DNA from 4 places in the Undibacterium sp. GW821-FHT11B02 genome. Region 2 is predicted to be linked to each of the others. Evidence: predicted binding sites of a transcription regulator. Region 2 holds the regulator's gene; each other region holds the start of a gene.

Region 1 (7,555 bases), on a different contig from region 2:
GTAATAAATGAAATTCATCAGCAAGCTTGTACCAGGACACCAGATTTTTGCAATATAACAAGCCAGGCTTGCAAAAAATAACATGTAAATAAACCCAGTGATTTTACATTGCCAATATACTATTTGTATATTGGTGAAACTATTTCCTTCACGTATGGTCTGAAATCCTTGTTGTTGCCTTATTTTCTGCTTCTTACCTGGAGTCAAACAATGCATTTGCGTTTTGCTTTTCCATCTGCCCCAAAATTACTGATTACCCATCTTGTTGCCGCTCTCATGGTATCCGGGGTGGCTCAGGCAAAGCCTGCCACAGTCAAGGCGGCACCGCTTAAATCAAAACAGACGGTGCCGGATTTGATCAAGGCTTCCAGCCCTACAGACTGGCGTCCTTTGAATCCGGACAATACTCTGTACATGGAACTGGAAAAGGGCCGTGTCGTGATCGAGCTGGCACCCGATTTTGCACCCAATCATGCGAAAAACATCAAGGCACTGGTACGTGAGGGCTATTTCGATGGCCTGGCCATCGTGCGCTCACAAGAAAATTATGTTGCGCAATGGGCAGACCCGGATGAAAAACGGGAGGTGAAAACAGCCAGGCGTCAGCTGGAAGGCGAATTTACTGTCAAATATCCATCCAGCATGCCCTTCACCCGTTTGCCTGATGTTGATGGTTTTGCCCCGCAAGTCGGGCATGCGAATGGCTTTCCGGCTGGGCGTGATCCCAAGGCAGGCACAGCATGGCTGGCACACTGTTATGCCACCGTAGGTGTCGCACGTGGTACAGAATCGAATAGTGGTGATGGCACCTCGCTATACGTCGTCACTGGCCATGCACCAAGACAACTGGACAGAAATATTACCGTGGTCGGTCGTGTCATGCAGGGCATGGAATTGTTGACGACGCTGCCGCGTGGTAAAGGCAATCTTGGTTTTTATGAAAAAGCCGAAGAGCGCACGCCTATCAAATCCATCAAGATTGCGGCTGATGTACCCGAAGCAGAACGCAGCAAGCTGGAAATTATACGTACCGATACAGCGACATTCAAATCCATCGTCGAAGCACAAAGAAACCGTGGCGGTGATTGGTACAAGGTACCGGCGGGCTATATTGATCTGTGCAATGTACCTGTGCCGGTACGCGCACAAAAATAAGCTGTTTGCGGTGAGCCTGGTCGGTTAAAGAGGCAAACGAAAATGCAGGCCCAGAAAAATTTCTGGCCTGCATTTTTACTTTGCCGCGATGATGTTGGTCAGGCGTTTTGGTCTGGCGTGTCTGCCTGTTTTGCTTTGGCAGACAGGGTAGTGACATCAACCCCGTTTCTCATCGCTTCCAGTCCAGATGGATCGGCATTAAACCAAAGCCAGCCGGTATCGGTTGCACCCTTGTTGAGACTCCATTGCTTGAATTCGCCAGTGATATACACACTGACAACCCCCATGGCAAGAACGGCAACGATGATGATGACAGAGAAATACGCCATCTTGAACAACGAAGCGCCAGGAAAGGCGCTGTATGCAAATGTCATCAACAATCCCATAATGGCCAGGATGCAGACGGCAAGTTTGATGATCGTAATACGCAATTGGGACATCTCGGTTCTCCGGTAAAAGGATCAATAGGCGTTTGTTGCAATTGCAACTTCATTCTACGCTAAATTCATCGAATTCGCCGGGCATTAGACAACAGGGGGCGCTACCTGCTGCCCGGCGGATAGCCATTTACCTCTACATTATTTATTGCCCGGGATTATGAAGCTCTGCATGAATCTCGTTGATTCCCGCTATCAGCTCATCATTGAGACTGACTTCCAGTGCATCAATGTTTTCCTTCAATTGCACCAGATTTGTCGCACCGATGATAGTGCTGGCGACGAACCAGCGCGAATAGCACCAGGCCAGCGCCAACTGACTGGGTGTCAAGCCGTTGGCACGTGCCAGTTCTGCATAGCGCTTGCTGGCAGCAAAGACGCTGGCACGCAGGTAGCGCGGGCTCCAGCTAGGTGGGAACAACGTCAGGCGGCCAGATGCCTGGGCATTGTCTATGTATTTGGCGCTGAGTTGACCAAAGGCCAGTGGGCTATAGGCTAGCAGCCCAACTTTTTCGCGGTAACAGGTTTCATCCAGACCCTGTTCAAAAGCACGGTTCACCAGGTTGTAGGCATTTTGTATGCTGGCGATACGTGGTGCACCCTGCAGGTCGGCTTGTTTGACAAATTCGCTGACACCCCAGGCACTCTCATTTGACACACCAAAAGCGCGGATCTTGCCTTCCTTGACCAGTGCATTCAAGGCGGCCACAGTATCTGCAATGGCGGTGCAAGGGCGTTCCAGTTCTGGGTTAAACTGCTTTTGACCAAAGATGGGAACATTGCGGCTGGGCCAGTGCAATTGATACAGATCGATATAGTCAGTCTGCAAGCGTTGCAAGCTGGTTTCTACTGCAGCACGCAGGTTTTTTTCATTCAGATCCGTCTCGCCATTGCGCATCCAGTTCATGCCACGCGAAGGGCCGGCAGCCTTGGTCGCCAGTACGACATCGCTGCGCTTGCCGGATTTTTTCAGCCAGCTGCCTATATATTGTTCCGTCCTGCCCTGGGTTTCGGCGCGTGGCATGACAGGATACATTTCTGCGGTATCGATAAAATTGATACCGCGTTCCAGCGCATAATCCAGCTGCTCATGCGCCTGCGCTTCGGTATTCTGTTCACCAAAGGTCATTGTGCCCAGGCAGATTGTGCTTACATTTAATTGGCTGTCGCCCAAAAATACTTTTTTCATGTTTGCTTTCATCTGAACTTATTTGCTTGGTCTATTTGCTTGGTCTATTTGCTTAGTCGTATCGCGTCGGCACATTCTCTGACCAATGCCGGGCCCTGGTAAATCAGGCCAGAATACAATTGAACCAGTGCGGCACCTGCCTGCATTTTCGTCACCGCATCGGCACCGGAGAAAATCCCGCCTACACCTATGATGGGCAATTCATTTCCCAGTTCTGCCTTCAAGGCACGTATGACACGATTGGATGCCTCAAACACTGGCTTGCCCGACAGGCCGCCTGCTTCTTCAGCATGGGGCAAGCCTTGTACCGCGTCGCGGGTAATCGTGGTGTTGGTGGCAATGACACCATCCAGCTTGTGCCGCAACAAGGCTTCGGCAATGGTCTTGATTTGTTCCGCATCGATATCCGGTGCAATTTTAAGCGCAACTGGCACATAGCGCTTGTGCTCGTCCGCCAGACGTAGTTGGGCTTCCTTTAATTGCGACAGCAAGGCATCGAGTTCACTGGCCCCCTGCAACTGACGCAGGTTCTTGGTGTTGGGCGAAGAGATGTTTACTGTCACATAACTGGCATAAGGATAGACCCTGGACAGACAATGCAGATAGTCGTCGGCTGCGCGTTCTATTGGGGTGTCGGCATTCTTGCCTATGTTCAGCCCCAGTACACCTTGCTTGTCCTGATAAAAGCGTGATGCCTGTACGTTGCTGACAAAGGCATCCACACCTCCATTATTGAAGCCCATACGGTTGATGATAGCTTCTGCCTGTGGCAGGCGAAACATGCGCGGCTTGGGGTTGCCAGCTTGTGCACGTGGCGTAACGGTGCCGATTTCAATCGAGCCAAAACCCAGAGCGGCCAGACCATCAATGTAGGCACCATCCTTGTCCAGGCCAGCGGCCAGACCAACCGGATTGGGAAAACGCACACCCATGACTGTGTGCACATCGTCGGTGGGTTTGCTGCCCAGCATGCCGCCCAGGCCCAGTTTGCTGGCGCGTTGTAGGGCGGGTAAGGTCAGGTGATGAGCGTTTTCCGGGTCCATTGCAAACAGGGCAGGGCGGACCAGGGAATAAAGAAGTTTCGCGGGCATGAAGTTATGAAGGGAAGAATAGGTGAAAAAATAGTGGTGTTGCTAATGCTGATACGGTGAGGACTGTATGCAGTGGCCGGTATCAATTGTCCGATAGTGCTAAAGTTCCCGCAATGTTTGCCAGCGCCCCTGCATCAGTGCATCCAGCGGACGGAAATTGGTTTTGTAAGCCATCTTGGGGCTGGCCGCAATCCAGTAACCCAGATATACGTACGGCAGCTTTAACAACCGGGTTTGTTCAATCTGCCATAGTACATTGTAAGTGCCATAAGACGCCGAGGCATCATCCGGGTCATAAAAGGTATACACCGATGACAGGCCATCCGTCAGCACATCGATAATGCTGACCATGCGCAAGACTTGCTGTTCATCCCTGAACTCCACCAAACGGGTATTCACCCGGCTTTGCAACAAAAACTGCGCATACTGATCGCGACTGTCATGGTCCATGCCGCCACCGGCATGGCGTTCACCCTGATAGCGCTGGTACAGCTCATAATGTTCTTGTGCATAACTGAGGCTGGTGACGCGCGCAGTCAGGTTGCCGTGTTTTTTCCAGGCACGGCGCTGGCTGCGGTTGGTTTCAAATTCCTCCACGCGAATACGGACTGGCGTGCACGCCTGGCAGTTATCGCAATGTGGCCGGTAGATAAAGATGCCGCTGCGCCTGAAACCACTCTTCACCAGTTCTGAATACGCATCCGCGTTGATCAGATGTGCAGGCGTAGCCACTTGCGAACGCGCCTGCAAGCCTTCCAGATAACTGCAAGGGTAGGGCGCTGTCGCATAAAACTGTATGCTGGCGAAGGGTAATTCGTTAAGTTGGGTCACAGACTGATCTTGTTGGTGATGGTCCAATTCGTAATGGCGGGCAAAACAGTGGCATGCTCAAGCCAGCGCAAAAACTCGCTTCGTGCAATCGGTTTTGCGCCCAGAGATGCCAAATGTCCCGTCTCTTGCTGGCAGTCTATCATTTTCACGTCATGTTCACGCAAGAAAAACACCAAGTGGGCCAGGGCGATTTTAGACGCATCCGTAACCCTGGCAAACATGGACTCGCCATAGAACATGCGCCCTATGCAAACGCCATATGCACCACCTACCAGCTCACCATCCAGCCATACTTCTGCCGAATGAGCGTATCCCTGTTTGTGCAAATCACAATAACCGGCCACGATATCTTCAGAAATCCAGGTGCCTTCTCTGTCTTTGCGCGGCGCGGCACAGGCGCGCATGACCTGTTCAAAGGCGGTGTCAAAGCGCACCTGCCAGCGGGCGTCTTTACTGACCTGCCGCAGGCGCTTTTTCAGGCTGGCGGATACCTTGAAGTCTTGCACCTGCAGCACCATACGCGGGTCGGTAGACCACCAGAGTATCGGCTGCCCCTCAGAAAACCAGGGGAAAATGCCATTCTTATACGCATACAACAGGCGACTGGCCGACAGATCGGCTCCGGCTGCCAGCAAGCCGGCTGCACCGTCTTTTTCTGTCAGCGCCGCGCTGGGGTGGGGGAAAGGGCTATCTGCTTCCAGCCAGGGGATCACGTTGCCATCCCATCACGATGCACCAAGAAGACGCCATTTTTTAGTGCAGACACATGTCTCATTAAATCATTCAAATTCAAATTCTTCATTAAATCAATCACTTATCAATTTGCACTAAATTGGAACGTATTTTGCTTTATTGGTGCGCCATTTATATAAATCTGCACTTTTATTGGGAGAATTTTTGCATGACTGCACAAAATAGTAGCGCTGATGCACTGTTTATCTTGCTTGGCGCGATCATGATTCTAGCAATGCATGCCGGCTTTGCGTTTTTGGAATTAGGCACCGTACGCAAGAAAAACCAGGTCAATGCCCTGGTCAAGATTCTTGTTGATTTTGCTGTATCTACCATCGCTTACTTCTTTGTCGGCTATACCGTCGCCTACGGCGTACAGTTCTATTCCGGGGCTGAGGTGCTGGTTGCCAAAAACGGTTTTGAACTGGTCAAGTTCTTTTTCCTGTTGACCTTTGCTGCCGCCATACCCGCCATTATCTCAGGTGGTATTGCAGAACGGGCAAAATTTCACCCGCAGTTGATTGCCACGGCCTTGCTAGTGGGGGTTTTATACCCTTTCTTTGAAGGCATCGCCTGGAACCAGCGCTTTGGCGTACAGGCGTGGTTGAAACTTGCATTCTCTGAAGAATTTCATGACTTTGCTGGTTCGGTAGTCGTACACGCGTTTGGCGGCTGGGTTGCCTTGCCTGCTGTATTACTACTGGGGGCACGCCGTGGCCGTTATATGAAAAATGGTGCCATTGCTGCCCATCCGCCTTCCAGTATTCCTTTCCTGGCTCTGGGCGCATGGATACTGACGGTCGGTTGGTTCGGCTTCAACGTCATGAGCGCACAAACGCTGGATAAAATGAATGGCCTGGTTGCCATTAATTCCCTCATGGCCATGGTCGGCGGCACCCTGGTGGCGTTCTTGATGGGTAAGAATGACCCCGGCTTTGTTTATAACGGCCCGCTGGCTGGCCTGGTGGCTGTGTGTGCCGGTTCTGACCTCATGCATCCGCTTGGCGCGCTGGTCACCGGTGGTATTGCTGGTGCCATCTTTGTCTGGATGTTTACCTGGACCCAGAATAAATGGAAGGTAGATGATGTCCTGGGTGTCTGGCCCCTGCATGGCCTGTGCGGTGCCTGGGGCGGTATCGCTGCCGGCATCTTTGGCATGAAGTCTTTGGGCGGCCTGGGTGGCGTCAGTTTCATGTCGCAACTGTTGGGTACGACCATGGGCGTGGTGATTGCCTTTGTTGGCGGTTATGTCATCTATGCCAGCCTGAAAAAGGTCATAGGTATACGCCTGGAGCCAGAAGAAGAGTTTGAAGGCGCAGATTTGTCGATACATAAAATCTCATCGACGGCGGAACGAGAAACCAGTTGGTGATGACGAAAAAAATGGGCGATCAATTCAAATCGCCCATTTTTATACTTATACCAGTTTCAGTTGTGCATATTAGCCGTGCCGTATGGGCTTAAAAATATCATGCGCATGCACTTCATATTGACCACCCTGTTTTACCTGCGCCAGATTGGCAAAGAAAAATTTCAGCGTGTGTGTCGTGGTCGGAAAGGCGATATCTTCCCACGGAATTTGTTCTTCAGAAAATAACGCCACTTCGAGACTTTCCACACCCGCCACATAATCCAGATCAAGCAAGGTGGCGCGATAAAACAAATGTACCTGATGTACATGTGGCACGTTCAGGATCGAGAACAGTTCATGCAGCTTGATATTGGCACCTGCTTCTTCCTCCGTTTCGCGCTGCGCTGCCTGTGAAGTGGTTTCATTGTTTTCCATAAAACCGGCAGGCAGGGTCCAAAAACCCAGACGCGGCTCAATCGCCCGCTTGCACAACAAGACCTTGGTTACGCCATCTTCTTCCCATACGGGAATAGAGCCAACCACCATCTTTGGGTTTTGGTAGTGGATAGTGCCGCAAGCCGGACAGACATAACGTTCACGGGTGTCATCGGCAGGAATTCGCAAGACGACTGGGGACGCACATTCAGAACAGAATTTCATGAGAAAAAGAGTGGAAATTGGCGAATCCTCAGAGTGTAACACCTGTCCGCCCAACTACCGCAATAGTCCGAATCCCATAAAAGGATTGCGCAGAGCAGCAAAACAATGT
Region 2 (7,555 bases):
CTGGCACCAGAATCAGCAGAGGTACAACAGCCAGATCCTGGAATAGCAATACGCTGATGATTTGTCGTCCGTGCAGGCTTTCCAGCTCCAGCCGCTCTGTGAGCATTTTTGACACAATGGCAGTGGAAGACATGGCCAGCGCACCACCCAGCGCGAATGAAGCTTCCCAACTGATTTTGAATAAAGGTGGCAACCAGCGGCTGGCTATCCAGCCAAACAGCATGCTGGTCAAGATGGTCACCAGCACCTGCGCCATCCCCAACCCAAACACCGCCTTGCGCATGGCCATCAGTTTGGACAGGGAAAATTCCAACCCTATCGAAAACATCAGGAACACTACGCCAAACTCAGCCAGTTCATGGGTGACGGCGCTTTCTTCCGCCACTCCCAGGCCATATGGACCAATCAGAATACCAACGACCAGGTAACCAAGCATGGGCGGCAGTTGCAACATGCGGAAACCGACCACGCCCATTACGGCGGCTGCCAGCAATAATAATGTAGTGTCTAGACCTGTCATACTTACTATTATTGCCGATTTATCGCGTCTGAAACCTGCTTTGGGGCAAACAATATTCACTACGTTACAACTGGCAGAGTTCTTGCTTTGCAGATTTCGTTTATACTGCGGGCATGAATGAATTCAATGCCCCATCCTCTCGCGACCATGTTGCACCTGTGCGCACGACTGAAGCTGCGCAACGTGCTCTGAAACTGGCACGCGAAACCCTGCAAATCGAGGCCGATGCCCTGCTTGCATTGCAAAAGCGCCTGAGTAATGGTGACGCTGCTGGCTTTTCTGAGGCAGTGTATATGTTGTTAGCTTGCCACGGTCGCGTGGTGGTCTCAGGCATAGGCAAGTCTGGCCATATCGCCCGCAAGATCGCCGCCACTTTTGCCTCTACTGGCACGCCGTCCTTTTTCGTCCATCCGGCAGAAGCCGCGCATGGTGATCTTGGCATGGTGACACCTCAAGATGTATTTATTGCCATTTCTTATTCTGGCGAAGCATCTGAATTGATGTCCATCCTGCCCATCATCAAGCGCCTGGGTGTCAAACTGATCGCCATGACTGGCAACCCGGAATCCAGCCTGGGGAAACTGGCCGATGTACACCTGAATCTGCATGTGGCAAAAGAAGCCTGCCCACTGAACCTGGCACCAACTGCCAGTACCACGGTAACGCTGGCGCTGGGTGACGCACTGGCCGTTGCCGTACTGGACGCACGTGGTTTTCGCGAAGAAGATTTTGCCCGTTCCCACCCCGGTGGCTCACTTGGCCGTCGCTTGCTGACCCATGTCAGAGATGTCATGCGCACTGGTGATGCCATACCTCAAGTGACGCCAGATACCGGCCTGAAAACTGCGCTGCTGGAAATCACCAAAAAAGGCATGGCGATGACCGCCGTGGTGGATAAAGATCAACATATTGTCGGCATTTTCACCGACGGTGACCTGCGTCGCCTGATGGATGGCACACGTGACTTCACACAATTACAGATTGCCGAAGTCATGCATGACAATCCGCACCGCATACGGCCAGAACAACTGGCTGTAGAAGCAGTAGAAATTATGGAAACCCATCGCATCAATCAATTGCTGGTGGCAGATGAACAGGGCAAACTGGTCGGTGCACTGCATATTCATGACCTGACAAGAGCCAAGGTAATCTGATGGAACAGGCTAAACAAACTGCAACCCATATTGCAACAATAAACGCAGCCAACATTCAGCTCATGATATTTGATGTGGATGGCATACTCACTGACGGCAGCCTGCATTTCGGACCGGAAGGTGAAATGATGAAGACCTTCAACGTGCTTGACGGCCAAGGCATCAAACTATTGCAACAGGCTGGCATTGCCACGGCTATCATCAGCGCCAGGCAATCACCAATCGTCAGCAAGCGCGCCAGTGATCTTGGCATTACCCACGTGCGTCAGGGCATACACGATAAAAAATCAGCCTTCCTGCAACTGATAGCAGAACTCAATATTGCAGAGAAGTCTTGCGGCTTCATCGGTGACGACATCATCGACTTGCCAATACTGATGCGCTGCGGCTTTTCTGCCAGCGTACCGAATGCCCATGCCGAAGTCAGGCAAAGAGTGAACTACGTCACAGCTGCCATTGGTGGCAAAGGTGCCGCACGCGAAGTCTGCGACTTCATCCTGCGTGCCCAGAACAAATATGACAAGGCGATTGGGGCATACCTGTCATGAAACATCACATGACCATAGACCGCTTTCGCATCTGGCTGGCGATCATTCTGCTGGGTGTCATTACCCTTGGTACCATTTGGGTCATGGAACTAATACGCCGGAATGCGAATGACGAACAAAACCGTTCGTCGGCACGTTCTGCACCGGATTATTATGTGGAAAATTTCAATTTTATCCGGCTATCGAATAATGGCAAGGCGAATTACCACATCACCGGCCAGCGCCTGATCCACCTTCCGCGCACGGACAATATAGAAATCCAGCGCCCACAAATTAATAGCTTTGATGTAGATCGTCCGCCTTTGCACCTGCTGGCTGACCTGGCTGTGGTGTCACAAAAATCTACGGTTACCACCCCCAAACGTGAACATGATGAAGTGCGTCTGTATGACCATGTCAGCATGGAAAGGCCCGAAGGCCTCAGCTCACAATTCATGCGTCTGGAGACCAGTTATTTGTTGCTGCTACCTGACGATGACATTGTCAAAACCGACAAACCCATTATTGTAAAAACGGGAAAAGTGGACACCACCGCAGTCGGCATGGTGGCCAACAATTCCACCCAGCATCTGGCCCTGTTAAGCAAGGTGCACATACATTTAAAGAAGCGTGACCCTGAGCCCCCTACACCATCCAAATAGAGAAAGCGATATTTGCCAATGAAACAGATGAAATTGACACGCTCCCTTACCCAGTGTCTGGGGCTGGCCGGCTTTGTTTTTATCCATACACCAGCAAGCGCAGAAAAAGCTGACAGCTTCAAGGAAACCACGATAGAAGCCGGCTATTCTGAAAGCGATGGAAAAAACAGCGTACGTATCTTATCCAAAGGTGTGCAACTGATACGCGGTACGCTAATAGTGAACTCTGAAAAAGCCGTCGTCACCGAAGCACCAAATGGTGACCAGTTTGTGGTACTGACTGGTGGTGTCGGCAAAAAAGTCAGCTTCCGGCAAAAACGCGATGGCGGCCCCGATCTGTGGGTAGAAGGCGAAGCCGACCGTGCTGAATACAATCAGACAACAGAGATCGTCAAATTCATCTCCAAAGCCAAAGTGCGCTACCTGGAGGGCAAAAAGGTCACTCAGGAACAGGAAGGCGAATACTTGTCCTACGACAGTAAAAATGATATTGCCATCGGTACCAATTCAACCACTGGTCAGCATGTAGACGGTGCTGGCCGCGTCAAAATCACCTTGCAACCCAAACAGACCAATTAAATGAGTGCCAAGCCTAGTACCTTGCTCGTCAAGGGATTGCAAAAACGCTATGGCGCGCGCCAGGTGGTGCGCGATGTATCGCTGGAAGTGAAAAGTGGTGAAGTGGTTGGCTTGCTTGGCCCGAACGGTGCCGGTAAAACCACCTCTTTCTACATGATTGTTGGCCTGGTGCCATCCGACGCCGGCGATATCACTATCGATGATGTCAATGTCTCGCAACTGCCTATACACCAAAGGGCCGTGCTTGGTTTATCGTACCTGCCTCAGGAAGCTTCCGTTTTTCGCAAACTGACGGTAGAAGACAATATCCGTGCTGTGCTGGAATTACAAAAAGATGCCAACGGAAAATTTCTTTCCGAAGATGCCATCACCAACAGGCTCGACGCCCTGTTGGCCGATTTACAAATTGAAAAGATCAGGGAAAACCAGGCGCTGTCGCTGTCAGGTGGCGAACGCCGACGTGTAGAAATTGCCCGTGCACTGGCTACCAATCCGCGTTTTGTCTTGCTGGACGAGCCCTTTGCCGGCGTTGACCCGATTGCCGTAATCGAAATCCAGCGTATTGTGCGTTTTCTCAAGGAACGTGGCATCGGCGTGTTGATTACCGACCATAACGTACGTGAAACCCTGGGCATCTGTGATCATGCCTACATCATCAATCAGGGGGCAGTACTGGCCAGCGGCAAGCCGGATGACATCATACAAAATGAATCCGTGCGTCGCGTCTATCTGGGGGAACATTTCCGGATGTGACGGGAATCATCATGAAACAAAGCCTGCAACTACGTACTTCCCAGCATCTGGCATTGACGCCTCAATTGCAGCAATCGATACGATTGCTGCAATTGTCCACATTGGAATTGCACCAGGAACTGGAAACCCTGCTCATAGAAAATCCCATGCTGGAGCGTGTGGATGACCCGCTGGACCATGCCGTACGGCTGTTGGCCGACGGTGCCATCAATACCAGCAGCACAGCGGCTGATGCCGGCATGGAAGCACCCGCCGTACGAGATGAAAGCAGTAGCACTGCCGAGCCGCAAGGTGAAACGGACACCGCCATCAGCAACGAGGCAACCAGCGCCAGTGAAGATGACTGGAGTTTTGATGATGTGCATCACGGCAGCAAGAGCAGTGACGATGAAGATGGTCGCCCGCAACTAGGTGCCGCCCACATCACGCTGCGAGAACATCTGCAAGAACAAATGCGCTTGAACCTGCGCGAACCCCGTGACCGCGCCCTGGTCGAGCTGATGATTGACGCCATCGACAACAATGGCTACCTGACGGAAACCCTGGAAGAAATCCATGCTAGCCTGCCACTGGAATTATGTGTCGAACCAGAAGAGCTGGCGTTTGCCTTAAACATGCTACAAAGCTTTGACCCGGCAGGTGTGGGCGCTCGCACACCTTCAGAATGCCTGGCCCTGCAAATCAAGCGTTTGCCAAAAGTTGCTTTCGTGACACGCAGGCTGGCGTTGCAAATTGTTGAAACGCAACTGACCTTATTTGCACAAAGAGATTTCACCAAACTCAAGAAAATTCTTGACTGTGATGACGAAGATTTGCGCGACGCACAAACTGTCATCAGGCTATGCAAACCCCGCCCTGGCATCGACTTTGCGGTCGATGAATCTGATTATGTTGTGCCGGATGTTATCGTCAAGAAATCAGGTAATGGCTGGCAAGTCATGCTGAATCAGGATGTTATGCCCAAATTGCGTGTCAGCAGCATGTATGCCAACATCATGAAGCAAAATCGTGGTGAAGGTGGGTTGGGCTCACAGCTGCAGGAAGCGCGCTGGCTCATCAAGAATATGCGGCAACGTTTCGACACCATTTTGCGCGTTGCACAAGCGATAGTTGAAAGACAACGCAATTTTTTCACGCACGGTGCTGTTGCCATGCGCCCCCTTGTTTTGCGCGAAATTGCTGATACACTAGGATTACACGAGAGCACTATCTCACGTGTAACAACTCAAAAATACATGCTGACCCCTCACGGCATGTTTGAGTTGAAATACTTTTTCGGCAGCCATGTCGCGACGGAAACAGGGGGAGAAGCATCTTCCACCGCGATACGCGCACTCATCAAGCAGTTGATAGGAGCAGAAGACCAGAAAAGCCCACTCTCTGATAGCAAAATTGCAGACATGCTGGGTGAACAGGGCATGGTAATTGCCCGACGGACAGTTGCCAAATACCGTGAAGCCCTCAAAATCCCCCCAGTGAGTTTGCGTAAATCTTTGTAAGCAGTCCTTGTAATCACGGTTTGAATTGCTATATATGATTTAGCTCAAGGCAATAAGACAGCAATGAGCTTATCGTTACAGCAAGCAACATCACTATAGGAGCACAGTATGAATCTCACCATCAGTGGACATCACGTCGAAGTAACTCCTGCAATTCGTGAATATGTACATACCAAACTAGAACGTATCAGGCGACATTTCGACCAGGTCATTGATATCGCCGTCATCCTGACGGTGGACAAGCTCCGGGAAAAGGAAAAACGACACAAAGCCGACATTAATTTGCATATCAGTGGCAAAGATATTCATGTTGAAAGTCTGGCTCATGATCTGTATGCAGCGATTGATACGCTGGTAGACAAACTGGATCGTCAGGTCATCAAGCACAAAGACAAGATTCAGAACCATCAGCACGACGCCATCAAGCACATACCTGATCCGGCATCGGCTTCATAAGACTTACCACCCCTGCCTTCGGGTTGCGGGTATCCAAAACAAGGACGCGAAAAGCGTCCTTTTTTGTTGGGTGCAGGGTTTGAAATAAATCATATATTTAATTCACTAAATTGATTGCTCTCTGACAAGCTGTGCACATATTACTGTAACTCATAGGTGGTCAGGAATATGGCGGGCGCTCCAAAGTCATTTGTTACCTCCCATACTTTGATGAAAACGATTGCTCTTTGTAGATACAAGCCGGGTCTCGGCCCGGCGGCCGAGATACTTTCTTTTGCTTCGCCAAAAGCAAGTATCCAAAGAAAAGGCGACCGCAGACTTGCCCTTCGGGTGCTTACGCTATGCTTCAGCACAATTTGTGCATCCCAAAAAATGGGAAAGCTTCGAAACTCGCCTTCGGCTCAAACACGAAGCTTTCTGATCCATTTTCTGTGAAGCACAAATTGCTACGTCCCAAGCGGTTTAAAGTCAAAAAACAACCCCAAAATCAAAACCACGACCAAGCGTTCGTCACACGATTTCCATATATGATCATGCGCTCCGTGACGCGCATCTCTGACAAAGCTAAAATAACAGCTTCATCCTCTCCCTATAGTCAATCACCATGAGCGAATTTGTCCTCACTTCTGTCAAGAATAACATCGGCTACATCACCTTGGACCGGCCAAAAGCCTTGAACTCATTGTCACTGGAGATGGTGCGTGCGCTCACCACGAGCTTACTGGCCTGGCAAGAAGATAGCAATGTGCGTGCAGTGCTTATCCATGGCAGTAGCGAAAAAGCCTTCTGTGCCGGCGGCGACATCCGTTTCTTTTATGACGTGGGTACTGCAACACCCAAAGGTGATTCGGCCTTACTGGAAGATTTTTTCACTGAAGAATATGCACTAAATCATTTAATCCATTTCTATCCCAAACCTTATATCGCGCTGATGAATGGCGTGGTCATGGGTGGTGGCATGGGTATCGCCCAGGCAGGCAGTGACAGCCGCCTGCGCATCGTTACAGAACGTACCAAGATGGCGATGCCGGAAGTGAATATTGGTCTGTTCCCGGATGTTGGCGGCGGTTACTTCCTGTCACGTGCACCAGGGCAGATAGGTACTTACATGGGTTTGACAGGTGAAATCATCAATGCCGCAGATGCACTATATGCTGGGCTGGCCGACGTATTTATACCTACCTCAGAAATACCTGCATTGATGCAACTTCTGGAACAAAGTACCGCCTCCGATTTGCAAACGGCAATCCGCGAATTTGCTGCCCCGTATGCCAGCCAGGCAGCGCCAGACCAAAGCAGATTAGCAGCAAACAGATCAAGTATTGATACTCTGTTCAGCGGAAACAGTGCTATCGAGATCAGCAAACACTTGCAGCAAGACACATCTGAATTTGCACAGCAGGCG
Region 3 (7,555 bases), on a different contig from region 2:
AAGCCACCACCCCAAAACCAAGCTGCTCCAGCTCGGGCAACAAATTGGCTTCTTCCAGATACAGGGTCACGGCCTTGGAACCAGGGGCCAGTGAACTCTTGACCCAGGGCTTGCGAGTAAGGCCCAGCTTGTTGGCGTTGCGCGCCAGCAAACCGGCAGCCACCATATTGCGTGGGTTATTGGTGTTGGTACAACTGGTGATGGCGGCGATGATGACAGCGCCATCAGGCATCAGGCCCGGTTCATTTTCCACTTTGCCGCTAATGCCACGGGCTGCCAGTTCTGACGTTGGCACACGCTTGTGCGGGTTCGATGGACCAGCAATATTGCGCACGACGGAAGACAGATCAAACTTCAGTACACGCTCATATTCAGCATTTTTTAGCGTATCTGCCCACAGGCCGGTTTCTTTGGCATAGGTTTCAACCAGCTTGACCAGTTCATCATCACGACCTGTGAGTTTCAGGTATTTGATGGTTTGTTCATCGATGTAGAACATCGCGGCGGTGGAACCGAATTCCGGTGCCATGTTGGAAATTGTGGCACGGTCGCCCAGGGTCAGGTGGGATGCGCCTTCACCATAAAATTCCAGATAAGATGAAACCACTTTTTGGTTGCGCAAAAATTCTGTCAATGCCAGTACCGTATCAGTGGCCGTAATACCTTCCTGTGGCTTGCCTGTCAGTTCAACGCCGATAATGTCTGGCAAACGCATCCAGGATGCACGACCAAGCATGACGCTTTCGGCTTCCAGGCCACCAACACCAATTGCAATCACGCCCAGCGCATCGACCATGGGAGTATGGCTGTCAGTACCTACCAGGGTATCTGGATAAGCAACGCCGTCTGTAACCTGCACCACAGGCGACATACGCTCCAGATTAATCTGATGCAAAATACCGTTGCCCGGCGGGATCACATCAACATTCTTGAATGCCTTCTTGGTCCAATTGATGAAATCAAACCGGTCTTCATTGCGCCTGTCTTCAATGGTGCGGTTCTTGTTGAAGGCATCCGGATCAAAACCGCCGCATTCAACAGCCAGCGAATGATCAACCACCAGTTGTGTTGGCACGACAGGGTTGACCAGCGCCGGGTCACCGCCTTGCAAGGCAATCGCATCGCGCAAACCTGCCAGATCTACCAGGGCCGTCTGACCCAGGATGTCATGGCACACCACACGCGCCGGGAACCAGGGAAAATCCAGGTCACGCTTGCGTTCGATGAATTGACGGAGAGAATCAGTCAGTGTTGCCGGATCACAGCGACGCACCAGATTTTCTGCCAGCACGCGTGAGGTATACGGCAGCTTGTCATAGGCACCTGGCACAATCGCATCGACGGCAGCTCGTGTATCAAAGTAATCCAGTTTGGTGCCAGGTAGTGGCTTGCGAAATTGAGTATTCATGGCTCGCTATTTTCAATATTAGTATTCGGTGTTCAGAGCTAGTTCAGAGCAGCTCAGAGTTGCAATTTAAAGCCTTCATGTGATGCTGTGAAGCCCATGCTTCCGTAGAATCTGTGCGCCTGTATGCGCTTCTTGTCGCTGGTCAGCTGCACCAACTGGCAACGGTGCTCGCGCGCCAATAGTATGGCCTGCTCTATAAACCAGTGTCCTATACCCTGCCCGCGCAGATAGCTATCGACCCGCACGCTTTCTATCATGGCGCGGGTAGCGCCTTTCCTGCTCAGGCCAGGGATGAAAGTCACCTGTTGCATGGCAATGATGCGGCCATCCATCTCGGCCACCATCAGGAACTGATTATCGTCAGCAGTTATGCGGTCAAAGGCTTCTGCATAACATGCCTCCTCCGAACCTACGCCTTCACGGTTCTTGCCCAGATCATCGTCGGCGATCAATTCCAGCAGGCGCGGCAGATCCTGCCTCACAGCGCGTCTGGTGCTGAGTTTGGACAGGTCTGCCTGCACTTTCATATTGCAACCTTTGGTTTGCTTATTTACGTTAGCTTATTTACGTTTATTCAAGGGAACAAATTTCAGGTCTTCAGGGCCAACATAATTGGCACTAGGGCGAATGATCTTGTTGTCGATGCGTTGTTCTATGATGTGTGCCGCCCAACCCGATGTACGCGCAATCACGAACAAAGGCGTGAACATGGCAGTCGGCACACCCATCATGTGATAGGACACGGCAGAGAACCAGTCAAGGTTGGGGAACATTTTTTTGATATCCCACATCACTGTTTCCAGACGCTCAGCGATGTCAAACATTTTCATCGCGCCGACATCCTTGGACAGATTACGTGCCACTTCCTTGATGACCTTGTTGCGTGGATCAGCAATCGTATACACGGGGTGGCCAAAGCCGATCACGACTTCCTTGTTTTCCACACGTTTCTTGATGTCCGCTTCAGCTTCATCTGGATTGTCGTAACGCTTCTGGATTTCAAATGCGACTTCATTGGCACCACCGTGTTTAGGGCCGCGCAAGGCACCAATCGCGCCGGTAATGGCGGAATACATGTCAGAACCTGTGCCAGCAACGACACGGCCGGTAAAGGTGGACGCATTGAATTCATGTTCTGCATACAGGATCAGCGATGTATGCATGGCTTTTTCCCACAGTTCGCTTGGTTTTTCACCATGCAGCAAATGCAGGAAATGACCACCAATAGAATCATCATCGGTTTCTGTTTCTATGCGTTTGCCATTGTGGCTGTAGTGGTACCAATATAGCAGCATGGAACCCAGCGAAGCCATCAGCCGGTCAGCGATATCGCGTGCGCCCGGGGTATTGTGGTCATCTTTTTCTGGCAGCACGCAACCAAGTACGGATACCCCGGTACGCATGACATCCATAGGGTGGGAAGATGCTGGCAGCCATTCCAGTGCCGCCTTCAAATTGGCGGGCAAACCGCGCAGGGCTTTGAGCTTGGCTTTGTAGGCACGCAGTTCAGAAGCCGTAGGCAATTTGCCATGCACCAGCAAATGGGCAATTTCTTCAAACTCGCAGGCATCAGCCACATCCAGAATATCGTAACCACGGTAATGCAGGTCATTGCCGGTTTTGCCTACGGTACACAGGGCAGTATTACCTGCAGTCACACCAGACAGGGCAACCGATTTCTTGGGTTTGAAAGGAACTGCTTCAGTCATGATTTTTTTCTCCATCGTTTCATTAGAAGTGCTATTCCCGCTTGCTGATTTGATGCAGCACAAATTTCAACACAAGAGCGGGAACGTTTATATAGTTTCTACTTGGACTTTTGCTGTGCAAACAGGGCATCCAGCTTTTGCTCAAAGTCGTGGTAATTGATGCGTTCATACAATTCCATGCGGGTTTGCATGGTGTCGACGACATTCTTTTGCGTGCCGTCACGGCGTATCGCACCATAGACGTTTTCTGCCGCCTTGTTCATGGCACGGAAAGCCGACAGGGGATATAACACCAGGCCCACATCCACGGCCGCCAGTTCTTCAACAGAAAACAGGGGCGTAGCACCAAATTCAGTGATATTTGCCAGGATAGGCACTTTGACGGCATTGGCAAACTGCTTGTACATCGCCAGTTCAGTAATCGCTTCCGGAAAGATCATGTCTGCACCTGCCTCAACGCAAGCCAGGGCACGCTCGATAGCAGCTTCCAGACCTTCCACCGCCAGCGCATCGGTACGGGCCATGATGACGAAGTTGTCGTCGGTGCGCGCATCCACTGCTGCCTTGACGCGATCTACCATCTCTTGTTTGCTGACAATTTCCTTACCAGGACGATGTCCACAGCGCTTTGCTCCCACCTGATCTTCGATATGTATGGCAGCGGCGCCAAACTTGATCATGGATTTGACAGTACGTGCCACGTTAAAGGCAGAAGCACCAAAGCCGGTATCCACATCGACCAGCAAAGGCAAGTCACAGACATCGGTTATGCGGCGTACGTCAGTCAGGACATCATCCAGATTGGAGATACCCAGATCAGGTAAGCCCAGGGAACCAGCAGCAACACCGCCACCGGACAGGTAAATCGCCTTGAAACCGGCACGTTTTGCCAGCAGGGCATGATTGGCGTTGATTGCGCCCACGACCTGCAATGGGGATTCTTCCTGCATCGCCTTGCGGAAGGCGGCACCTGCGGAGTATGTACTCATGTGTATGCTTTCAGATTAATGAATAGATTCTGGCAAGCATATTGCAATCGGCGTGCCACCTCTGACAACAGAGCAAATGAGAATGACTGATACACATACAAATCAAGCACTTATCGGATAAGAAATACCAAACAGAGCTTGAGACACACCAACAATATGGCGCATAATGGTGTTTCAATATTTCACTTGAAACATAAACGAAACATAGTTGAAACAAAAATTGAAACAATCATTAAAAAACGAACAACAATGAAACACCCGCCACCACAGCGCGACAACAGCGACAAACCCGTCATCTGGACAGTGTCCATTTCACGCCTGTTCGACATGTTTCGCGACATCATGGTCGAATACGATGGCCGCGCCGATATCGAACCCATACACATGGGTTTTGAAGAAGCTGCGCAATACTTGAAAGAACGTCTGCAAACGGAAAGATGCGATGCTGTCATCGCCGCCGGTTCAAACGGTGCCTACCTGAAAAACCGCCTGCCAGTTCCGGTTGTCATCGCCAAGGCCAGTGGCTTTGATGTCATGCAGGCGCTGGCCAGGGCGCGCAAGGTATCACCCGCCATTGGTTTGATCAATTACCAGGAAACCATGCCTGAATTGACAGATTTCAAAACCACATTCGACTTTCCATTGGAACAACGCACCTACGTCACGGAAGAAGATGCACGCGCCCAGATCAGCGAACTGAAAGCCAGTGGCATCAAGGCCATCGTCGGTGCCGGCCTGATCACTGACCTGGCGGAAGAAGCCGGGCTGACTGGTATTTTCATGTATTCAGCGGGGTCGATACGGCAGGCTTTTGATGATGCACTGGAAATTGCCCGCCTGACGCGACTGGAGTCCGCCCGTGGTCGCCAGCATCCGGCAGCAGATTCGCTACGTGCCCGCCACAACCTGAATGATTTGCGAGGTGATTCGACCATCATGCAGGCGACACGTAAATCCATCGTCCTGTTTGCCCGCTCCCCCGCTACCGTGTTGCTGCAAGGTGAAACTGGCACCGGCAAGGAACTGGCCGCCCAGGCCCTGCACCGCGAAAGCACCAGAGCGCGCCAGCCTTTTGTTGCCGTCAATTGCGGTGCCATTGCCGAAAGCTTGCTGGAATCCGAATTATTCGGCTATGAAGAAGGTGCATTTACAGGCTCAAAACGGGGTGGCCATGCTGGTCTGTTTGAAACTGCGCATCGCGGCACCGTATTCCTGGATGAAATTGGTGAAATGCCCCTGGGCTTGCAAACCCGGTTGTTGCGGGTACTGGAAGAGCGTGAAGTGATACGCGTCGGCAGCATGCGTCCTATTCCTGTCGATGTACGCATTATCAGCGCTACGCATTGCAATTTGGAAGACCGCATCAAGGAAGGCAAATTTCGCGCCGACCTGTATTTTCGCCTGGCGGTATTGCGACTGCATCTGCCCGCGTTACGGGAACGAACGGACGATCTGCTCCCTCTTGCAGAATGGTTCCTGAAACATGCGCTGGCTGGTATGGGTACCCGCCCACACGCCAATCTGCATGCGGAAATTGCCTCTTGCGGCTCTTTGCTCCAGCACTATGCCTGGCCGGGTAATATCAGAGAATTACGCAACCTGATGGAACGTCTGGCCTTGTTTTTGGCAGCCGAACCCTTACAGGCACTAACACCTGGGTTTGTCGCAAAAACTTTGCCTGAGCTGGTAATGACTGGTATTCAACAGGAAGAAACGGCGGTACCAGCCCTGGAAGAATCGCTGGAACAGGTCATGGAAAAATTCGGGCACAACCGCGAAGCCGTTGCCAGTTACCTGGGTATCAGCAGAACCACCTTGTGGCGGCGACTGAAAAATTGAAAATGACAACGGACACACAAAATAAGCTGTGCAAATACCTTCACGGAAGCATTTATTGAGCATCTTGACCATTCAATTTCCGGCTCGGTAAGGTAAAATGAATTTGAGCTGCAACTCAATATCAATGGGTGCATTTGTTTTACATAAAAATATTATGAAAAAATTACTAATTGTTGATGATAGCAAAGTGTCACGCATGGTCATACGTGCCCATGTGAAGGCGGCACAGCCTGAATGGGAAATATTCGAAGCCAGTACAGGCGAAGAAGCCATGAAATCTGTGCAGGAAAACAAGCCAGACTATTGCACCATGGACATCAACATGCCTGGCATGCTGGGGACGGATGCTGCAGAAAAAATTCTGAAGGACAATCCCCATGTGCGCATTGCCATCTTCTCTGCCAATGTGCAAGATAGCATGCAGACACGCGCCAATTCCATAGGCAGTGTGTTCGTGGCCAAGCCTGTCACCGAAAAATCGATCACCCTCGTCCTCAATTATTTCGCGAGCGGGCAATGAACACGTTGACTGAACTTCATCTTGATGCACTGAGTGAAGTTTTCAATGTCGGTGCAGGCAGAGCGGCAGCCAGCCTCAGCGATATCGTCGGCGAAGAAGTCCGCCTGTCAGTTCCCTCGGTAGAAATTCGTAAGTCGTCGGAGATTGATTTCTCCATCATGGGTATGCAAAACGACAAGTTTGGTGCAGTACACCAGACTTTTAGCGGCTCGTTTGAAGCTGATGCCATACTGTTGTTCACTGAAGACCATGCGCTGGAAATTGTGCGTGACATGATGGGATCGCAAATCAGCATCGAAGACCTGGCAGAGTTCGAACAAGAAGCCATGTGCGAGCTGGGTAACATCATACTCAACGCCTGCCTGTCAGCCATGGCTGATATGCTCAATATTCCACTCAGTTGTTCCTTGCCTGACTATTCAGTTGCTACCACGGAAGAAATTTTCCGTCGTGTCAGTGATGACCACGATCAGCCATATGTGCTTTTACTGCACATAGACCTGACAATAGAAAGAAGGCATTCTGAAGGTCACCTGATTTTCTTGCTCAGTTCAACCTCGTTGACTGATTTGGTCACTCAGATAGAACGTTTCCTGGGGGAAACCTGATGGTGCAGTTGCTGTCCACCAGCCCAGTCGCTGTGGAACAAATTCTGAATTCAATCAGTCTCGGTCTGATACTGGTCGATGCAGAACAGCATGTCCGTCTGTGGAACGGCTGGATAGAAAGACATAGTGGTGTCGCCGCAGAACAGGCGCTGGGTCGCCACATATCAGAGGCTTTTGAAGAGTTGCCCAGCCGCGCCATCCTGAACGCCATCAGCAATACCCTGAATTACGGACTGCCGGTCGTCCTGTCGAATGCCCTGCACCGCTCCCCCTTGCCGCTGTTTGACCGTAGCGAGCAAGACGATGAAAAAAAACGCATCCATCAGTCCATCACCATTACACCGCTCACTGCGGACAATGGCACCAGGCTATGCCTGATTCAGGTCAGCGATTCTTCAACATCAATCAAACGCGAAAAAATTCTGCGTACCCATTCTGAAGCGCTGAAACGTGAAGCCACCACCGATAGTCTGACCGGCATC
Region 4 (7,555 bases), on a different contig from region 2:
CACTTTTGCAGAGCTTCGCCATGCAGGGGCTTGCTGGCAAAATAGCCTTGCATGGAATCGCAGCCCAGCGTGCGTAAGGTTTCGCGTTCTGCTGCAGTTTCTATACCTTCTGCAATGACACTCAGCCCCAGACCATGCCCCATGGCGATGATGGCCTTGACCAGCCCCTGAGTGCTTGGCTGGGTATCAATGTGGGTAACAAAGCTGCGGTCTATCTTTAATTCACTGACAGGCAGACGTTGTAAATAGGATAGGGAGGAATAGCCTGTACCAAAATCATCAATGGACAGGTCAAGCCCGATATTACGCAAACGCTTGAGCAGACTGATGGTGCTGTCGGGGTCTTCCATGATACCGCTCTCAGTGATTTCCAGCTTCAGCAAGGCTGGGTTGACGGCATAACGCTGTAGCAGGGCAGCGATCTGATCCGGGAAACTGGCGTCCCGCAAATCATGGGTGCTGACATTGACGGCAATGGTTTGTTGCGGATAATCTTGTTGCCAGCTAAGCAGGGTGGTAATGGCTTTTTCCAGCATCCACATGGTCAGCATGCTGATATAGCCGGTGCGTTCAGCAAAGGGGACAAATTCTGCCGGGGAAATGAAGCCGCGTGTTGGATGTTGCCAACGAACCAGTGCCTCAAAGCCATAGGCCTTGCCATCGTTCAGGTGCAGTTTGGGTTGCAGCCACATTTGCAATTCTGAATCTCTGACGGCAGAGCGAAGATCGGATAGCAGGCTTAAATGACTGAGGCGCGAAGCCTCTTGCGCATCGGTGTACCAGGCCGCCGCGCTGGCGCTGCGCTTGGCTGCATACAGAGCGACTTCGGCATTGCGTATTAATGTCATTAACGGTAGCGCATTGTCCATCGTGATGGCAAGACCAAACACCAGGCTTACATCGACAGAATATTGCGCGCACTTGACCGGCTCAGCCATGATGGCATCAATGCGCTGATGCAAGGATTCCATAGCGGTTTTGCTGGCGTTAAAGCACAGGATGGCAAAGGCACCACCGGCCATTCTTGCCAGCCAGGGTTTTAACCCGCCATCCTCCTGACTGATGACTGATTTGAGACGTGTGGCTACGTCATAAATGACAGAATCGCCGGTATCAAAGCCCAGGGTTTCATTGATGATTTTCAGGCGGGCCAGATCCATCAATATCAGTCCCTGATGCGGCTCCCCTTTGCCATCATGCGTTTTCAGCATGAAGGTGCGGTTGGGCAGGTCGGTCAGAGAATCATAGTAAGCCAGGTGCTCGACGGTTTGTTCGCGTATGCCGATGGCGGCGGCCATGGCATTCAAGGCTTCGCCTACACGTGCCACTTCTTCAGTCTTACTGGGTATGAAGCGGGTTTGATAGTCGCCCTTGGCGATTTGCAGGGCGCTGGCTTCCAGCCTTTCCAGCGGTTTCACGACACTTCTGGTAGTGAGCCAGGCAAGCAGGGCGGCGACAAACACTGCCAGTAAGGATAGTATGGCTACCATCAAGCCTATTCGTTCAAAATCCTTTTGTGCTTCTGCCTGATGTGTCTGGATCAATTCCTGCTCGCGCTTCAGAAAATTCTTTGAGTCTTTCAGCATGGCATCCAGTGCAGGCTGTACTTGCTGTAAGAACGTTTCTTTGGCTGCTTCCTGACTTTCTTCTTCTAACTGATTAACAGTTTCAAAATAATATTTTTGATAAATTTTGCGTTTTTCTTTCAGTATCTTTAGATTTCGTAATTGTTCTTCGTCACTGAGTGTGGTTTCCAGCGCGGCAATCAATTGATCCATGCGGCGATTTTTTTCGTCAACAGCGGTGTATTCAGGTACGCGCAGTTCACGTGACACCGTTAACAGTTTAAGCATGGCGCGACCAACATTTTCTGTGGATACGCTCAATTCCTGCACATATAGCAGGCTTTGCATATCCTTGCGGGCAAATTGCTCGCTCAGTGTCGTCATTTTACGAATTTGTGAAATTGGTAACAACAGGACGATGGTGAAGAGTACCAATAGCAAACCATAACTGAGTGCCAGCCGCACGCCAATACGGCGCAGACGCAGGAAATGTACAAGGCGGTCAAAGCTGTAACGCATGGCAATATCAGTCCACAAGTGAATGTCTGCCCAATGTTAATACACTATTAATTCCAAGGGCAACATCAATGTCTGCATCAACCGAGCCAGAACAACATCAATCTGGATTTGACATGCAGCACGCCCTAGTGTAACCGTGAAATGAATTCTTGCTTATCGTGCTATCAATAGATAGACCAGCAACAGATTGGCAACGATGGAGACGATGGCCAGGGTGCGCCAGAGCGACAGTGGGTCGCGCTGGGCCAGTGGTTTGATAGCCGGTGCGGGTAGGGGATGGGCGGCACCACGTTCGAGTGCCAGCAGAAATTCTTCCGTTGTTTCAAAGCGGTCTTGCGGGTCACGGGCAACTGCTTTCAATAGGACATTTTCCAGCCAGTGCGGCAGGTCCGGTCGATAGCGACCCGGCGGCACCGGTTCACCGAATTTTGGGCGCTGGAATGGCTCAACTTCACCATAAGGATAGTGCCGGGTCAGCAGGTAATACAGGGTTACACCGGTGGCATAGATATCCGTTGCCCTGGATGGTGGTTCTCCCTGGAATTGTTCCGGTGCCAGAAAAGAGGGCGTTCCTGCCAGATTGAAATTGCTGACCTGCGAGCTATCCTTGCTGTCAAAGCCAGATTGTGCTACACCCAGATCCAGAATGCGGATTTCATCGTCGTCACCCAAATGCACATTGGCAGGCTTGAGGTCGCGGTGCAGTATGCTGCGCCTGTGCAGGGCACCGACAGCACGCACCAGTTTGCCACCATATCCCACAGCTTCTGGGATAGTAAAGTGTTGCCCGGCATCCAAACGCCTTTGCAGGGAATCACCAGCATGCCAGGTGGACAGATAATATAAGTAATTTCTTTGCTCAGGCGTGATCACCTGCGGGAAAAAACGGGCGACTACCCGTTTCGCCAGCCAGGCTTCGTGGGCAAAGGCCGAACGTTCCTGAGCATCTGTGGCGCGATCGGGGTGCAGGGTTTTCAACACCAGCTTGCGATGATGTAACGGATCAGTTACGCGGTATAGCAGGGTGGTCTGTGAGGTATGCATGATCTCATCAATCACATAACCATCCAGCGTCTGGCCGGGTTTCATGCGTGGTGGCACGGGCAATACATGCAATTCAGTGATGGCATCACGCAAATCACCTTCTGGCAATTCTTGTACGCGGACTACCACTGCGCTGCAATTATCTTGAGAGCCAGCTTTTATTGCTGCTTCACATAATGCGGCACTGGCTTGTTCCGGGCTTAAGGTTTGAGCGCCGACCTGCTGCAGGTAATCACACAGGTCATATTCGCTGATGGTGGCCCAGATGCCATCGCAAGCAAGCAAAAAGACATCGCCGACACGCAATTCACCCATGCCATGATCAATCACAAGGTGTGAATCCAGACCTATTGCACGCGTCAGCACATGCTGCATTTCTGGCCTGTCCCAGACATGATCCTGGGTCAATTTCTGTAGTGAACCATTACGTAACAGGTAGCAGCGGGTATCGCCGACGTGCGCGCTGTAATACATACGGCCACGTAATACCAGCGTGGTCAGAGTAGTCGCCATGCCAGCCAGTTCGCGCCGGACTGAGCCTTGCTGCTGCACCCAGCTATTCATGGCAACCACCACTTTTTCCAGTGCAGTGGTGACTTCCCAGGTGTCCGGGGTGGCGTAGTAATCGGTCAGCAAACCGCGCACCACATATTCAGCCGCTTCCCTCCCACCTTCGCTGCCAGAGACGCCGTCAGCAATGGCCAGTATCATCCCCTTGCTTGATAATTCCGGGTCGCCCGGCGTCACCATACCGACAAAATCTTCATTCCGGCTACGTACCCCTGCAACAGACTGATAGCCGGTGGTGACAATAAGAGGCATGGTGTGGGTTAATTCTCAGGTAATCAGATTTTTGCGGTGGTCATGGCAGCAGACCCCCAAGTGGTGCGCCAACGTTTCTTCACCAATGATAAACCGATCAGGGCGACAATGGCCAAGCCAGCAAAAATCGACAAACCCAGTTGATAGCTACCGGTGATCTGACGTGAATAACCCATACTGGCCGCCAGATAAAAGCCGCCGATACCACCAGCCATACCGACCAGACCAGTCATCACACCCATCTCTTTACGGAAGCGCTGAGGTACCAACTGGAATACTGCTCCATTGCCGGTACCCAGAGCCAGCATGGCGACTACAAAAACAACCACCGCAGCTACTGACGACTGCAAGCCTGTGGCTGCGATAAACAAGAAAGCAGCAGCAATGCTATACATCACTGACAAGGTTTTGATCCCACCTATGCGGTCAGCAATACGTCCACCAAATGGGCGCACCAGTGAACCGGCAAATACGCAGGCAGCCGTAAAATAACCGGCATGTATCGGCGACAAGCCATATTGAGTATTGAAATAAATAGTCAATGAAGATGCCAGGCCAGAAAAACCACCAAAGGTTACGCTATAGAAGAACATGAACCACCAGGCATCCTTGTCTTTCAGCACGGCCAGGTATTCGCTCAGTGATTTGCTCGGTGTTTCGCCAGGGGCATCCTTGGCAAAGACCAGATACACAACCAGTGCTACCAATAACGGGATCAGCGCTAGTCCGAATACATTCGACCAGCCATAGGCAATGGCCAGCGCTGGTGCAAACAAGGCAGCAAACGCAGTACCTGAATTGCCTGCACCGGCAATACCCAGTGCCGTACCCTGATGTTCTGGCGGATACCAGCGGGAAGCCAGCGGCAACGCGACTGCAAAGGCAGAACCAGCCACCCCCAGGATTACACCCAGGAATAATAATTGTTCATAACTATGTATGTTTCCCAGCCAGGCCCAGCACAGACCTGCCAGCACCACAACCTGACCTATCAGGCCAGCTTTTTTGGGTTTCAGGTGATCGACCAGTATGCCCATCACGATACGCAGCAGGGCACCAGCCAGCAAAGGCGTGGCAACAATTAAACCTTTTTGCGCAGCGGTCAGCCCCAGGTCTTTGGATATCTGTATCGCCAATGGACCCAATAGGACCCAGACCATGAAACTCAGGTCAAAGTAAAAGAATGCCGCTAACAGTGTTGGCGGATGGCCTGCTTTCCAGAATGATGTTTTTTGCATGATCGCTCCAATGGTGAACGATGATGCCACTTGCAAGTGCCGTGCCATCAAATTGTGCGGGATATGTAGGGCTCAATTGTTAAATATGATGGAAAATGCGCGAAAAATGTGCATTGCGTAAATTAAATGGTGCAGCGCACTAGTTTGGCATGGGATTTTTTTGTAAAACTTGAATTTTTTATGCTGCGCTTCAGTAAGTGGCACTACTTATTATGCTGATTGATTAATTGTTGGTTTTCCCTGTGCAAAGCTATTTTATATACGGTTATATTGGTGCGCGCAGAATAAAGCGGGAAAGTTGATTTCCCAGAAATTTCGAACTGGCATTGCTCTTGCTTATAGATCGCGGAGACATGCAAAGGAGCAGCCATGAAGAAATTAAAGCTAGTGATGGTCGGGAATGGTATGGCAGGTGTGCGTACCCTTGAAGAGTTGATCAAGATTGCCCCGGATTTGTACGACATTACCGTTTTTGGTGCAGAACCCTATGCCAATTACAACCGCATCTTGTTATCACCGGTGCTGGCAGGTGAGCAAACTATCAAGGACATCATGCTCAATGATGTGGATTGGTATGAAGAAAATAATATCACTCTGCACCTCGGTAAAAAAATCACCAAAATCGATCGCCATAAACGTATCGTGATTGCCGAAGATGGTACCCAGACCGAATACGACCGTTTGCTGTTGGCGACTGGTTCCACTCCTTTCATGTTGCCAGTGCCTGGCAAAGACCTCAAGGGCGTGATCGCCTACCGCGATATTCATGATACCAACGCCATGATCGCCGCTGCGCAAGAACATACACATGCTGTCGTCATCGGCGGTGGTCTGTTGGGGCTGGAAGCTGCAAACGGTCTCAAAATGCGTGGCATGAGCGTGTCTGTGGTGCACTTGCCAGGTTGGTTGATGGAGCGTCAACTGGACCCGGTTGCCGGCAAGATGTTGCAAAAATCCCTGGAGGACCGCGGCCTGAACTTCCTGCTTGAAAAAAATACGGAAGCCATCATCGGTGACGACAATGGCCATGTAAAATCGATCCGCTTTACGGATGGCCTGGAAATTCCTGCGCAACTGATTGTTATGGCTGTCGGCATACGTCCAAATACGGCGCTGGCAGAATCTGCCGGTCTGTACTGTAATCGTGGCATCATCGTCAACGACACGATGCAGACTTATGATCCACGTATTTATTCCGTCGGTGAATGCGTAAACCATCGTGGCACGGTCTATGGTCTGGTTGCGCCTTTGTTTGAAATGGCCAAAGTCTGCGCCAATCATTTGGCGAATTTCGGTATTGGTCGTTACCAAGGGTCAGTCACATCCACCAAGTTGAAAGTGACAGGCATTGATCTGTTCTCTGCCGGTGAATTCATGGGTGGTAAGGACACGGAAGAAATCGTTTTGTCTGACCCCATAGGCGGCGTCTACAAAAAGCTGGTGGTGAAAGACGACAAGCTCATTGGTGCCTGCCTGTATGGCGACACTGTGGATGGCAGCTGGTATTTCAAACTGCTGCGTGAAGGTAAGAACATTTCAGAAATCCGCGATTCCCTGATGTTTGGCGAATCGAATACCGGTGACGTTGGCCATGAAGGTCATACCAAGGCCGCTGCCATGCCGGATGATGCCGAGGTCTGCGGATGTAATGGTGTCTGCAAAGGCACCATCGTCAAGGCTATCAAGGAAAAAGGTCTGTTCACGCTCGATGACGTACGCAAGCACACGAAGGCGTCGGCATCCTGCGGTTCCTGTACTGGCCTGGTAGAACAGATCATCATGTTTACGGCGGGTGGTGATTATTCGACTGCGTCGAAAGTCAAACCTATGTGCTCTTGTACTGATCATAGCCATCAACAAGTGCGTGATGCCATCAAGGCCAACAAGTTACTGACGGTTGCAGGCGTGCAGGAGTTCATGGAATGGCGTACACCTAATGGTTGTTCCAGTTGCCGCCCTGCCATCAATTACTACCTGATTTCCACATGGCCGCGTGAAGCCAAGGATGACCCGCAATCGCGCTTCATCAATGAACGCTCACATGCGAATATCCAGAAAGATGGTACTTACTCTGTCATCCCGCGTATGTGGGGTGGTGAAACTAATGCCAGCGAATTGCGCAGGATAGCTGACGTGGTTGATAAATTTAATATACCGACTGTCAAGGTCACCGGTGGTCAGCGTATCGATTTGCTGGGTGTGAAGAAAGAAGACTTGCGCGCAGTATGGCAAGACCTGGGGATGCCGTCTGGTCTGGCTTATGCCAAGGGTTTGCGTACCGTAAAAACCTGTGTGGGTAGCGAATGGTGCCGTTTTGGTACGCAAAATTCGACTCTGATGGGCCAACAGTTGGAACGTGAACTGGCA

The links. Region 2 encodes sigma-54, which starts transcription at its own class of promoters, with help from an activator protein. Its sites were predicted from a motif close to TGGCANGNAANCTGCTTT; they were not measured.
Region 1: a site for sigma-54 is predicted at 5,537-5,554, ahead of AC1RVX_RS06010 (ammonium transporter). Genes of this name have one in related genera too.
Region 3: a site for sigma-54 is predicted at 4,147-4,164, ahead of prpB (methylisocitrate lyase). Genes of this name have one in related genera too.
Region 4: a site for sigma-54 is predicted at 5,218-5,235, ahead of AC1RVX_RS22750 (nitrate/nitrite transporter). Genes of this name have one in related genera too.

Annotation. Positions count from the first base shown of each region.
Region 1 is NZ_JBXASD010000002.1:606,855-614,409, reverse strand. Features, by position in the region: gene AC1RVX_RS06040 (peptidylprolyl isomerase) at 211-1,155, shown strand; gene AC1RVX_RS06035 (hypothetical protein) at 1,254-1,595, opposite strand; gene AC1RVX_RS06030 (aldo/keto reductase) at 1,738-2,781, opposite strand; gene AC1RVX_RS06025 (quinone-dependent dihydroorotate dehydrogenase) at 2,826-3,872, opposite strand; gene AC1RVX_RS06020 (arginyltransferase) at 3,972-4,703, opposite strand; gene aat (leucyl/phenylalanyl-tRNA--protein transferase) at 4,700-5,416, opposite strand; gene AC1RVX_RS06010 (ammonium transporter) at 5,605-6,807, shown strand; gene AC1RVX_RS06005 (NUDIX hydrolase) at 6,877-7,446, opposite strand.
Region 2 is NZ_JBXASD010000010.1:77,358-84,912, reverse strand. Features, by position in the region: gene AC1RVX_RS21125 (monovalent cation:proton antiporter family protein) at 1-520, opposite strand, end outside; gene AC1RVX_RS21120 (KpsF/GutQ family sugar-phosphate isomerase) at 634-1,674, shown strand; gene AC1RVX_RS21115 (KdsC family phosphatase) at 1,674-2,222, shown strand; gene lptC (LPS export ABC transporter periplasmic protein LptC) at 2,219-2,863, shown strand; gene lptA (lipopolysaccharide transport periplasmic protein LptA) at 2,891-3,442, shown strand; gene lptB (LPS export ABC transporter ATP-binding protein) at 3,443-4,195, shown strand; gene AC1RVX_RS21095 (RNA polymerase factor sigma-54) at 4,207-5,694, shown strand; gene hpf (ribosome hibernation-promoting factor, HPF/YfiA family) at 5,803-6,150, shown strand; gene AC1RVX_RS21085 (enoyl-CoA hydratase/isomerase family protein) at 6,755-7,555, shown strand, end outside.
Region 3 is NZ_JBXASD010000009.1:24,620-32,174, reverse strand. Features, by position in the region: gene acnD (Fe/S-dependent 2-methylisocitrate dehydratase AcnD) at 1-1,408, opposite strand, end outside; gene AC1RVX_RS19385 (GNAT family N-acetyltransferase) at 1,462-1,935, opposite strand; gene prpC (bifunctional 2-methylcitrate synthase/citrate synthase) at 1,969-3,117, opposite strand; gene prpB (methylisocitrate lyase) at 3,216-4,106, opposite strand; gene prpR (propionate catabolism operon regulatory protein PrpR) at 4,356-5,945, shown strand; gene AC1RVX_RS19365 (response regulator transcription factor) at 6,100-6,465, shown strand; gene AC1RVX_RS19360 (chemotaxis protein CheC) at 6,462-7,073, shown strand; gene AC1RVX_RS19355 (GGDEF domain-containing protein) at 7,073-7,555, shown strand, end outside.
Region 4 is NZ_JBXASD010000011.1:213,847-221,401, forward strand. Features, by position in the region: gene AC1RVX_RS22740 (putative bifunctional diguanylate cyclase/phosphodiesterase) at 1-2,084, opposite strand, end outside; gene AC1RVX_RS22745 (bifunctional protein-serine/threonine kinase/phosphatase) at 2,238-3,950, opposite strand; gene AC1RVX_RS22750 (nitrate/nitrite transporter) at 3,974-5,188, opposite strand; gene nirB (nitrite reductase large subunit NirB) at 5,558-7,555, shown strand, end outside.